3 regions of the Streptomyces sp. NPDC056161 genome follow, and region 1 is predicted to be linked to each of the others. Evidence: riboswitches for the same ligand, from Rfam matches in the RefSeq annotation. Region 1 holds a riboswitch; each other region holds the start of a gene.
The links. Region 1 has a riboswitch for cyclic di-AMP ahead of ACFC09_RS24900 (transglycosylase family protein). Riboswitches for the same ligand answer to the same signal wherever they lie in the genome.
Positions count from the first base shown of each region.

Region 1 (3,924 bases):
ACCTCACCGAGAACGAGGCGGCGGCGATGGCGTTCATCCTGCTGTTCGCCGGGTTCGAGACGACCGTCAACCTCATAGGCAACGGCACCTACGCGCTGCTCACCCACGCCGAGCAGCGCGACCGACTGCAACGGTCCCTCGCGGCCGGGGACCGTGCGCTGCTGGCGAGCGGGGTGGAGGAACTTCTGCGGTACGACGGCCCGGTGGAGCTGGCCACCTGGCGGTTCGCCACCGAGCCGGTCGACATCGGCGGGCAGCGGATCGCGGCCGGTGACCCCGTCCTGGTCGTCCTGGCCGCCGCGGACCGGGACCCGGAGCGGTTCGCCGATCCGGACGTGCTCGATCTCGGCCGGCGTGACAACCAACACCTCGGCTACGGGCACGGCATCCACTACTGCCTCGGCGCCCCGCTCGCCCGGCTGGAGGGCCAGTCCGCGCTCGCCACCCTCCTCACCCGCCTCCCCGACCTGCGACTTGCGGTGGATCCGACCGATCTGCGGTGGCGCGGTGGGCTCATCATGCGTGGATTGCGCACTTTGCCGGTGGAGTTCACTCCTGTCCGGTGATCGGCCGGAGTGCGCAATGCCGTAGACCCTTGCGGGAAAGGGAAAATGACAGCCTTTCACGGCTGTGATCTTCGCGTGATCTGTGCGGCATTAACTTGTGACTAGGGATCGTATGCCTATACGTTCACCCCTCGGTGCGGTAGTCCGGCACGATCCGCCGCACCGGTCAGTGCCGTCGCGCGAAAGGCTTCCGCATGCTCACCGGGAACGGACGTCACCGTCGCCCCCGTCAGGCTCCGGCCCTCGTCGTCGCGGCCGGAGTGACCGGCTCCGCGATTGCCATCCCGCTCCTCGCCGCCACCGCCGCGAGTGCCGCCGACGGCACCACCTGGGACCGGGTGGCCGAGTGCGAGAGCGGCGGTTCATGGAGCGCCAACACGGGCAACGCGTACTTCGGCGGACTGCAGATCTCGCAGCGGGACTGGGACGAGTACGGCGGCGACACGTACGCGGTCACCCCGGACCAGGCCAGCCGCCAGCAGCAGATCGCGGTCGCCGAGAAGATCCTCGCCGACCAGGGGACCACCCCCTGGGCGACCTGCGCCCTGCTGTCCGGGCTCACCGCCAAGTCCGGCCACATCGGGGTCGACACCGGTGTCACGGACGGCTCCTCGTCCGGCAAGAAGGGTTCCTCGGAGGATTCGCACGGGTCGGGTTCATCGGGTTCATCTGATTCATCCGGATTGCCCGGCTCGCCGGGCTTGTCCGACTCGCCCCCGTCGTCCGACACCTCCTCGGACCCGTCCTCGGATTCCACTTCGGGCTCCCTTCCGAGCGGTTCACCGTCCGGCTCTCCGTCATCGAGCGCGAGCCCGAGCACGGGTTCGGGTTCGGGTTCGGGTTCGGGCCACGGTGTGACGGACGGGCCTGCGAAGCCCAGTAAGTCCGACAAGTCGGCATCGACTGACTCCAGTGCTTCGCCGGGAATCGGCGATTCGTCCACGGAGTCCCCCGACCCCGGCGGTGCGGACAACTCCTGGCGGACCGGCGGCTCCTGGAGTCTGGTCGACACCGGCTCCCTGGACGGCGGCGGCCGTCATCGGGGCGACAGTGCGGATGAAAGCGGGACAACCGGGACGGGTGGTCGAGGGGCCGCCCCGTCCGGCAAGCACGCCTACACCGTCCGAGCCGGCGACACCCTCGGCTCCATCGCCGACTCGCTTGGCGTGGACGGCGGATGGCATGCGCTCTACGCGGCCAACGAGAAGGTCGTCGGCTCCGACCCGGACCACATCACCCCCGGTCAGGCCCTGAAGGTCGGGACCGAAGGGCACGCCGGATAGCGGGAGTTGGCGCCCCGCTTCGGGCTTAATGTCCGGTTTGGTGAAAGTGTGGGATGAGTCTCAGAAGCCTTGATCGTCTTTGAAATTCCACGAAGCGCGTGTCTACGGTCATGACCGCTCGCCACCGCGGGCCCCGGCTGCCGCAACGCCTAATCCTGCCAACGGCCGTACGGGAACAGTCGTCGCGTCGAGCGCCGTAGGCAGGAGCGGGGGACCCAAGGTAGGTGCCGCTGCGGTCGGTTGACCGAAGCGGCTCGGGGTGAAGCCGTGCCTCCACATCGAGGTGCGGCCGGGCAACTCAACCGGCCCGAACCCGACAGCTCACCTCGCAGGCGTCGGTGAGGGGATCGATCCATGCTGTTCTCCAGCAAGGGCAAGCACCGTCGCCCGTCCAAGGCCACCCGCGTCGTCGCGCTCGCCGGTGTCACCGGTGCCGCCGTCGCCGCCCCGCTGATGGCCGTCGGCGACGCCTCCGCCGCCACCGCCTCCCAGTGGGACGCCGTCGCCCAGTGCGAGTCCGGCGGCAACTGGTCCATCAACACCGGCAACAGCTACTTCGGCGGCCTGCAGTTCTCCGCCTCCACCTGGGCCGCCTACGGCGGCACGCAGTACGCGGCTTCCGCCGACAAGGCCACCAAGGCGCAGCAGATAGCCGTCGCCGAGAAGGTCCTCGCGAGCCAGGGCAAGGGCGCCTGGCCGGTCTGCGGCACCGGTCTGTCCAGCACCCCCTACTCCGGTGGCGACTCCAGCGGTTCGGGTTCCGGTTCCAGCGGTTCCGGTTCGACCGGCTCCACCGCCGACCGTGCCACCGGGCAGCAGGCCGCCTCGCGCTCCGCCGACCGCCCGGCCGCGAGCAGGACCGTCACCACCCCGACCGGCAAGAAGGTCAAGAAGGGTGACGGCGAGTACAAGGTCGTCAAGGGCGACACCCTCAGCTCGATCGCCGAGAAGCACCGCGTCACGGGCGGCTGGCAGAAGCTGTTCGAGCTGAACAAGGACATCGTCGAGAACGCCGACCTCATCTACCCGGGCCAGCAGCTGCACCTGAAGTGACCCCGGCGGTCCGCTCCTGAAGGTCCCCCGCCGGACCGCTCCTGGTTCGACCCCGGCGGGCGCTCCCGAGGCGACAGCCGATCGGCAGCCCGGTCACAGCCCCCGCACAGCGGCGGCCTCCATCGTGGAGGACGCCCGGGGGCAGCCCCCGTCCCCACGGGCTCCCCGCCCCGACGCGCTCTCCCCCGTGCGCGCCGGGGCGGGTTCTTTCCTTTCTGTTCCTTTCTGTTCCGTTCCTTTCCGCGCGGCTCGTCCGTACGGCTCGTCCGTGCCGCTCGTCCTTACCGCTCGCCCATTGCCCCGCGTCCGCCCGCGTCCGCCCGCATTCTGCGTTTCCCGGGCATTCCCGCGCTTCCGCGCCGCCGTTTGCTCCGCGCACCCTGAGCCGGCACCGGCGGTTTTCGTTCCCCCCTTTGTTCCGTTCAGAAACAATGTGTACCGTCAGCTGTCGTCACCCTGTCCACGGGGCGGTCGGCTACCGGCCGAGGCCCCCGGGCCGGTTAGGCTCTAGTCGCAAGGCGCACAGCCCCGCACTTCCAGCGTCACATTCCATGAAGGAGATGCTCGTGCCGTCCATCGACGTCGTCGTAGCCCGGGAAATCCTGGACTCCCGAGGCAATCCCACGGTCGAGGTCGAGGTCGGCCTCGACGACGGCAGCACGGGTCGTGCCGCCGTCCCGTCCGGCGCCTCCACCGGCGCCTTCGAGGCCATCGAGCTGCGCGACGGTGACCCCAACCGCTACCTGGGCAAGGGCGTCGAGAAGGCCGTCCTCGCCGTCATCGAGCAGATCGGCCCTGAGCTGGTCGGCTACGACGCCACCGAGCAGCGCCTGATCGACCAGGCCATGTTCGACCTGGACGCCACCGACAACAAGGGCTCGCTCGGCGCCAACGCCATCCTCGGTGTCTCCCTCGCCGTCGCCCACGCGGCCTCCGAGGCCAGCGACCTCCCCCTCTTCCGCTACCTGGGCGGCCCGAACGCGCACCTGCTGCCGGTGCCGATGATGAACATCCTGAACGGC
Region 1 covers NZ_JBHJUV010000027.1:97,866-101,789, forward strand. Annotated here, with positions in the region: gene ACFC09_RS24890 (cytochrome P450) at 1-566, shown strand, start outside; gene ACFC09_RS24895 (transglycosylase family protein) at 761-1,849, shown strand; cyclic di-AMP (ydaO/yuaA leader) riboswitch at 2,032-2,199, shown strand; gene ACFC09_RS24900 (transglycosylase family protein) at 2,204-2,902, shown strand; gene eno (phosphopyruvate hydratase) at 3,463-3,924, shown strand, end outside.

Region 2 (3,924 bases), on a different contig from region 1:
ACCTCGCTCGGTCTCCGCGAGCTGGGCCGCGTTCCCGCCGCGCCCGCTGTCCACCGTCGCACCGGGGCGGTACTTGCCCGTGAGGAAGCCGGCGGCCAGGCCGAAGTACGGCAGGACCCCGAGACCGGCGCGGGCGGCGACGTCCCGCAGGGGACCCTCGTAGGTGTCGCGCGAGACCAGGTTGTAGTGCGGCTGGAGCGCCACGTACCGGGCCAGGCCCTCGCGGTCGGAGAAGTCCAGGGACTCCTGGAGCCGTTCCGCGCTGATGTTGGACGCGGCGATGTGCCGCACCTTGCCGGCCCGCACCAGTTCGTCGAGCGCGCCGATGATCTCCTCGACCGGCACTTCGGGCTTGTCGAAGTGCGTGTAGTAGAGGTCGATGTAGTCGGTCTTCAGCCGGCGCAGCGAGGCGTCCGCCGCGGCCTTGATGTTGGCCGCGGACAGGCCCGGGAATTCGGGGTGCTGGCTGACCTTGGAGGCGATCAGGACGTCGTCACGGTTTCCGCGTGCCGTGAGCCAGTTGCCGATGACCGTCTCGGACTCGCCGCCCTTGTTCCCCTCGATCCATGCCGTGTACGCGTCGGCGGTGTCGATGAGGTTGCCGCCGGCCGCCGTGTAGGCGTCCAGGACGGCGAAGGACGTCGGCTCGTCGGCGGTCCAGCCGAAGACGTTGCCGCCGAGGACGAGCGGGAAGATGTCCAGGTCGGAGGAGCCGAGTTTGTGTAGGGAAGTCATGTTCACCTTCAACGCACTCGTCGGAGGTCACGATTCCGTCGGCGGGCGCAAAGACCCCGTAAACACCTGACCGGCAGCCCTGGCGTCGGGGGGATGCCGTCAGGACCGCCGGGGATCAGGGGTGGGTCAGGGGGTGAGGCCCTTGCCGCGCAGCCAGGTCATCGGGTCGATGCCGCTGGCCTGGCCGCCCGGGTGGACCTCCAGGTGGAGGTGCGGGCCGGTGACGTTGCCGGTGGCGCCCACGCGGCCGATGACGTCCCCGGTGGTGACCTTCTGTCCGACGCTCACGTTGATCGACGACTGGTGGCAGAACCAGAGTTCGGTGCCGTCGTCGAGGGTGAGGATCGTGCGGTAGCCGTAGGAGCCGGCCCAGCCCGCCTCGGTGATCGTGCCGCTGTGGATGGCCTTGATCAGCGTGCCCGTGGGGGCGGCGAAGTCGAGACCGGTGTGGTAGCCGGAGGACCACATGGAGCCCGGCTGGCCGAAGGTACCGGTGATCGTGTACGAGGGGGTCGGCAGCGTGAACTGCTTGGCCAGCGCGGCCAGGCGCTCCTCCTCGGCCTTCTTCTTGGCGGCGGCCTCCGCCTTCTCCTTGGCGGCGGCGGCCTTGGCCGCGGCCTCCTTCTCCGCCTTGGCTGCCGCGTCGGCGGCCTGCTTGTCGGCGGCGGACACGGCGGCGGCGACGGCCTTGGTGTGGGCCTGGTCCTGCTGCTGCTCGGCCTGGGCCATGATGCGGTTGCGCAGCACCTCACCGGCGTCGGTGGTGCCGTCGGCGCTGTCGGCCTCGGTCACGCCGACGCTGCTCAGGGCGGTCGTGGAGCCCTTGGAGGGCTGCGCGGAGGAGTCGTCGCCCAGCAGGGAGCCGACGGAGGGCAGGTCGGGCATGGAGATGGACACCGGGGGCTTGCCGGTGTTGGCGCTGGCCATGCCGCCCGCGCCGACGGCGGCGATGACGCCGACGCCGAGGACCGTGGAACTGCGGGCGAGTCCGCCGCGCTGCTTGGCCACGCGGTGCCGGCCGCGTATCGGGCGGACGGAGTCCTCGGTGGGGTTCCATTCCCCCCAGGTGCCCTGGCCCTCGTCGGCGCCGTAGCCGCCGTAGGCAAAGGTCTCGGTGCCGTACTGGTTGGGCGCGTAGGGGGCTTCGGGGGCAGGCCGATTGGACGCCACTCGGGCGTACTCCTTTCCTTCCTCCGCCTACCGGGTTAGCTGACGGGTTCGGAGCAGGAAGGTCTCCTACGCGCGTATACCAGCCGTGTCTCCACGGTGGTGTCCGCGTGATTCACCCCAAGGTGGTGGTTCCCCGGTTCCCTTGCGGGATTCGGCGCGTGCGCACGGAGCCGCCTCTGGTGACGGCTGGGACGACCGCGCTGCGTTATCGAACGTTAATAGACTCGGCGGCCAGATTCCAAGCCGTTCGGCTTGATCCTTAACGCGATCGGGCGCGGACTTAGCGGTCATGACCGGCGAAAATCGGGCGACTTGACCTCGGCCGCATGGAAAGTCCGAAGACCCGGCGGACTTGACGGTGTTTCAGTTGTTATGCGGAGGGAGGTCGCCCGATCACCCGCCGTGACAATGATCAAGGGGCGATGCGCGGGTCGGTGAAAACACTCAGGGCCGGAATCCTAGGAATGGGATTCCGGCCCTGGGCCTTCAGTAGCGGGGACAGGATTTGAACCTGCGACCTCTGGGTTATGAGCCCAGCGAGCTACCGAGCTGCTCCACCCCGCGTCGGTGATGACAACTATACGCCATGCGCAGGGCAGCGAACGCACACTCGCCGGTTCGGCTCCCGCCCGGCCGAGCGGATGGCCCTCGGCCTCCCGCTCGGCCGAGCAGAAGGCCGATCGGCTCCCGCCCGGTCGCACAGGGGGCGGTGCGGCTCCCGCTCAGTCGAGCAGATGGCGGTTCGGCTCCTTGGCCGCCGCCTCGTACTCGGGCAGTACGACGACGTCGGCGCCCGCGGCCGTCAGCAGCCCGCTCCCGTCGGCCCCCGCCACGAACGTGTCGGGCTCCCGCCAGGCGGTGACCACCCGCCGCACCCCCGCGTCCAGGATCAGCCGCGCGCAGGGGGCGGGGCGCGAGGCCCGCCGGGCGCACGGCTCCAGGCTGCTGTAGACGGTCGCCGAGGCCAGCCGTGGATCCGCCGGGTCGGTCTTGGCGAGCGCGGCCTCCTCCGCGTGGACCACGGGGTCGTCCGCCTCCCGGGAGAACCCGCGGGCCAGCTCCGTACCGTCCGCGGCCACCACCACCGCGCCCACGCTGAACGCGGTCCGCGAGGGCGGGCACAGCGCCGCCAGTTCGCAGGCGATCCGCATCCAGTGCCGGTCCGCGGCGGCGGCCGTCCGACCGGTTCCGGGCGCGGTCGGCTCGTAGCGCAGCAGCACGACGTCGTCGATCCGCCGGGTCTCCAGCAGCCTGAGGCGTCCGCGCTGGTACTCCCCCGGCCCGAACAGCCGGGGCGCCCCGGGGTCCCCGACCAGCAGCGGCGCGACGACGAGCTGGAGTTCGTCGGCGAGGCCCTGCCGGAGCAACTGGGTGTGGACGGTCCCGCCGCCCTCGACCATCAGCCGCCGCACCCCGCGCTCGGTGTGCAGGTGCCCGAGGAGCGCCCGCCAGTCGAGGCCGGGGCCCAGCGGGACGATGTCGGCCGCGAGTCCGGCGCGCCGGGCCCGCTCGGCGCCCCCGTCCGTCGTGTAGAGGACCTTCTCGCCGCCGGTGTGCCAGAACCTGGCGTCCGGGTCGAGGTCGCCCGAACCGCTGACGGCGACCTTGAGCGGGTACTCCGGACGGCCGGCCGCGAGCCGGGCGGCCCGCCGTTCGGCCGCGTCGACCAGGAGCCGGGGGTTGTCGGCGCGGATCGTGCCCGCGCCGATCAGGATCGCGTCGACGGACGCCCGCACCGCGTCGACCCGGTCGAAGTCGGCCGGGGAGGAGAGCAGGAGCCGCTCGGGGCCGGTGTCGTCCAGACAGCCGTCGAGGGAGACGGCGGCGGACAGCAGGACGTACGGGAAGGGCATCTGCGTGCTCCAGTGGGAGACGTGCGGCTGGGCGGCCGGGCGATCGGTCCGGGCGGGCGATCGGTCCGGGCGGGCGATCGGTCCGGGCGGCGGGACACGGGGCCGGGGTCTGGGGTCTGGGGTCTGGGGTCTGGGGTCCGGGCCTGGGTCTGGGTCTGGGGACCAG
Region 2 covers NZ_JBHJUV010000014.1:166,034-169,957, reverse strand. Annotated here, with positions in the region: gene ACFC09_RS15825 (aldo/keto reductase) at 1-735, opposite strand, end outside; gene ACFC09_RS15820 (M23 family metallopeptidase) at 862-1,905, opposite strand; cyclic di-AMP (ydaO/yuaA leader) riboswitch at 1,913-2,072, opposite strand; tRNA gene ACFC09_RS15815 (tRNA-Met) at 2,396-2,469, opposite strand; gene ACFC09_RS15810 (dihydrofolate reductase family protein) at 2,628-3,758, opposite strand.
Region 2: it holds a riboswitch for cyclic di-AMP, as region 1 does, so the genes downstream of both, ACFC09_RS15820 (M23 family metallopeptidase) here and ACFC09_RS24900 (transglycosylase family protein) in region 1, are expected to answer to the same signal.

Region 3 (3,924 bases), on a different contig from region 1:
GGGGCTTCGAGTCGCCGCTCGACGGGCACGAGGAGTATCCGGTCGAAGGCGGCCCGCGCTTCGTGAGGCCCGCGCTGTCGGTCCGCACGGAGGAGCGCCGCGGCACCGAATGGGTCTTCGAGGGCCACGCGGCCGAGGACGGGGAACTGAGGCTGCGTTTCCGGGACGAGGGGCTGGTCATCACCCTCCACTACCGGATGCGCGGCGACGTCGTCGAGCGGTGGGTGGGCCTCGTGAACGAGGGCGGCACGCGGGTGGAGCTGCTGCGCGCGGACCCGGCCGCCTGGACCCTGCCCGACCGGGAGGGCTGGCGGCTGTCCGAGCTGCACGGCCGCTGGGCCGCCGAGTCGCGGCTGACCAGCGGTCCGCTGACCTACGGTGAGAAGGTCATCGGCAGCCGGCGCGGTCACACCGGACACCAGTACCTGCCCTGGGTGGCGCTCGACACCGACGCCACCGAGGAGCGCGGCGAGGTGTACGGCTGCGCGCTCGGCTGGTCGGGTTCCTGGCGGATCGCCGTCGCCCAACTTCCGGACGCGCGTGTGCAGATCACCGGCGGCGCCGGGTACGACGACTCGGGCCTGCTGATGCTGGAGCCGGGGGAGTCGTACACCAGCCCCGTCTTCGCGGGACTGTGGAGCGACGGCGGCTTCGGTGGCGCGAGCCGCGCCTGGCACGCCTACCAGCGGGCGTACGTCGTCCCGGACGCGGACCGGGACAGGCCCGTGCTGTTCAACTCCTGGGAAGCCACGTTCTTCGACATCGCCGAGGACCAGCAGGCCGCGCTCGCCCGGCGCGCGGCGGAGATCGGCGTGGAACTGTTCGTGGTGGACGACGGCTGGTTCGGCGCCCGGACCAGCGACCGGGCCGGGCTGGGCGACTGGACGCCCAACCCCGACCGGTTCCCGCAGGGGCTGGCTCCACTGGCCGGCCAGGTGCACGCCCTCGGCATGCAGTTCGGCATCTGGGTCGAGCCGGAGATGGTCAACCCCGACAGCGAGCTGTATCGCGCGCATCCCGACTGGGTGCAGTACCAGGCGGGACGAAAGCGGACGGAACTGCGCAATCAGCTGGTCCTCAACCTCGCCCGCGAGGACGTCCAGGAGTACCTGTGGGAGCGGTTGGACACGCTGCTCTCCAGCGCCCCCATCGACTATGTGAAATGGGATTTCAACCGCTGCTTCACGGACGCGGGCTGGCCCGGGGAGGCGTACCCGCAGCGGTTGTGGGTCGACCATGTCCGCGCCCTGTACGCGCTGCTGGACCGGTTGCGCGCCGCCCATCCGGGCGTGGCCTTCGAGTCCTGCTCGGGCGGCGGCGGCCGCATCGACCTCGGGATCCTGAGCCGCACCGATCAGGTGTGGACCTCCGACAACACCGATCCGCTCGATCGGCTCGCCATCCAGCACGGTTTCAGTCAGATCCATCCCGCGCGGATCATGGCGGCCTGGGTCACCGACAGTCCGAACACACAGCTCAACGGCCGGGCCAGCAGTCTGCGCTTCCGTTTCGTCAGCTCCATGGCCGGCGTCCTCGGGGTCGGCGGCGACCTCGCCAAGTGGAGCGAGGAGGAACTGGCCGAGGCTCGGCAGTGGGTGAGCCTCTACAAGGAGATCCGGCCCGTGGTGCAGCACGGCGAGCTGTACCGACTGCGCCCTCCCGAGGGCGGTTTGAGCGCGGTGCAGTATCTGCGCGGGGACGAGACCGTCGTCCTGGCCTGGCTCCAGGCGCAGCGGTACGGCGAGCCCGTGCCGGCGGTGCGGTTGCGCGGGCTCGACCCGTCGGCGTCGTACGAATGCCGCGAAACGGGCGAAGTGCACCGTGGTGCCGTGCTGTTGCACCACGGGCTGCACACCGCGCTCCGTGGTGACCTGGACGCCACGGTCATCCGGCTGCGCCGCGTCTGACCCTTCTGCCGGAATTACGAGCTTATGCGGCCAGGGGGGTGAGGAGGGTCATATCGTGACGGTGGGTCGCCTGTCATGCTCACGTAATGCATGGTCCGGGCGGGCGAATTGGCCACGGCCACCCCGCTGACATGCACGGACGGTGACCGGGAATTCCCGTAATGGATCGAGTGAGACCTGTACGGGATGGAACGGGTCCTTGTCCGTTTGCGTCCCGCTCGCTTACGTTCGCCACCGATCCGGACGGACCGCCGAATCCTGCCGCCGCCCGGACACCGGACACACCACCCACCCGTGCACGGCAGGAGCGGGGGACCCACCAGGCACGACCGCCGGACCCGGTCTCCGGGACGGCAAGGGGTGAAGCCACGCCCCGCGCGCGGCCGGGCAGCTCCAGCCCGAACCCGACAGCTCACCTCGCAGGCGCCGGAGAGGAATGCGCCATGCCCGCGAAGGGAAAGCACCGACGTCCGAGGCCCCAGCGCCGCACCCGTTCCGTCGCCGTCGCCGTCGCCGGAACGAGCGGAGCCGCACTGGCCCTGCCGCTCATCGCAACCACCGCGGCGCACGCCGCGGCCCCCGGGGAGGCTCCCCGGTCCGTCGCCGAGAGGACCGTCAGGTCTGCCGGCGGCGCCGCCGAACAGCGACGCGCCGCCGAGGACTCCGCCGCCCGCACCTACGTGGTGCGGCCGGGCGACTGGCTCGCCAAGATCGCCGACGAGCAGCACGTCAACGGCGGCTGGCAGCGGATCTACCAGGACAACCGCCCGGCCATCGGCGGCAACCCGTCGCTGGTCCGCCCCGGTCTGAAACTCACCCTCGGCGGGTGGGCCGAGCCGGACACCCGCTCCGCGCAGCCGTCCCGGCTGTCCCGGTCCTCGTACGTGCCGGCGGCCGACGCCTCGGCCGGCCGGACGGACCGCACCGTCGGCACCGGCACCTCCACCGGCTACGGCCTCCCCGTCCTCGGCGCCAGGATCGGCACCGGCTACCACGTGGCGGGCGGCATGTGGTCCAGCGGCTACCACACCGGCGTGGACTTCGTCGTGCCGACCGGCACCTCGGTCAAGGCCGTCGCCGCGGGCACGGTCGTCGCCGCGGGCTGGGGCGGCGCCTACGGCAATCAGGTGGTCGTCAGGCTGGCCGACGGCTACTACGCGCAGTACGCCCACCTGTCCCAGCTGTCCGTCTCGGCCGGCCAGACCGTGACCGAGGGCCAGCAGATCGGCCTGTCCGGCGCGACCGGCAACGTGACCGGCCCGCACCTGCACTTCGAGATCCGTACCACGCCGGAGTACGGCTCGGACGTGGACCCGCTGGCCTACCTCCGCTCGCACGGCGTGGTCGTCTGACGGCGGTGGCGGAGCGGTTGACGCGGGAACGCGCCTGTTCCCCGGCCTATTCCCGCATTGGGAAACTCTTGGCGAGTGTCTTATCTCACCGTTCGTCAACCCCTTCCTACGATCGCGTAGGTCACATCGGAAGGTGAATCATGGCCCGACGTGGCAGACGATTCGAAGAGTGACAACACAGCGGTGATCGGGTCGTACGTGGCGGTGGGGGACAGCTTCACCGAGGGCGTCGGCGACCCCGGCCCTGACGGGGCGTTCGTCGGCTGGGCCGACCGGTTCGCGGTACTGCTCGCGGACCGTCGGCCCGAAGGCGGCTTCCGATACACGAATCTCGCGGTGCGCGGGAGGCTGCTCGACCAGATGGTGGCGGAGCAGGTCCCGCGGGCGGTCGAACTGGCGCCGGACCTCGTCTCGTTCTGCGCGGGAGGCAACGACATCCTGCGCCCCGGCACCGACCCCGACGAGGTGGCCGAGCGTTTCGAACGGGCCGTGGCCCGGCTCGCGGACGCGGCCGGCACGGTCCTGGTGACGACCGGCTTCGACACCCGTGGCGTACCCGTGCTGAAGCATCTGCGCGGCAGGATCGCCACCTACAACGGGCACGTCCGGGCCGTCGCCGACCGGTACGGCTGCCCGGTGCTCGACCTGTGGTCCCTGAAGGCCGT
Region 3 covers NZ_JBHJUV010000113.1:1,877-5,800, reverse strand. Annotated here, with positions in the region: gene ACFC09_RS45205 (alpha-galactosidase) at 1-1,907, shown strand, start outside; cyclic di-AMP (ydaO/yuaA leader) riboswitch at 2,187-2,346, shown strand; gene ACFC09_RS45200 (peptidoglycan DD-metalloendopeptidase family protein) at 2,351-3,259, shown strand; gene ACFC09_RS45195 (SGNH/GDSL hydrolase family protein) at 3,443-3,924, shown strand, end outside.
Region 3: it holds a riboswitch for cyclic di-AMP, as region 1 does, so the genes downstream of both, ACFC09_RS45200 (peptidoglycan DD-metalloendopeptidase family protein) here and ACFC09_RS24900 (transglycosylase family protein) in region 1, are expected to answer to the same signal.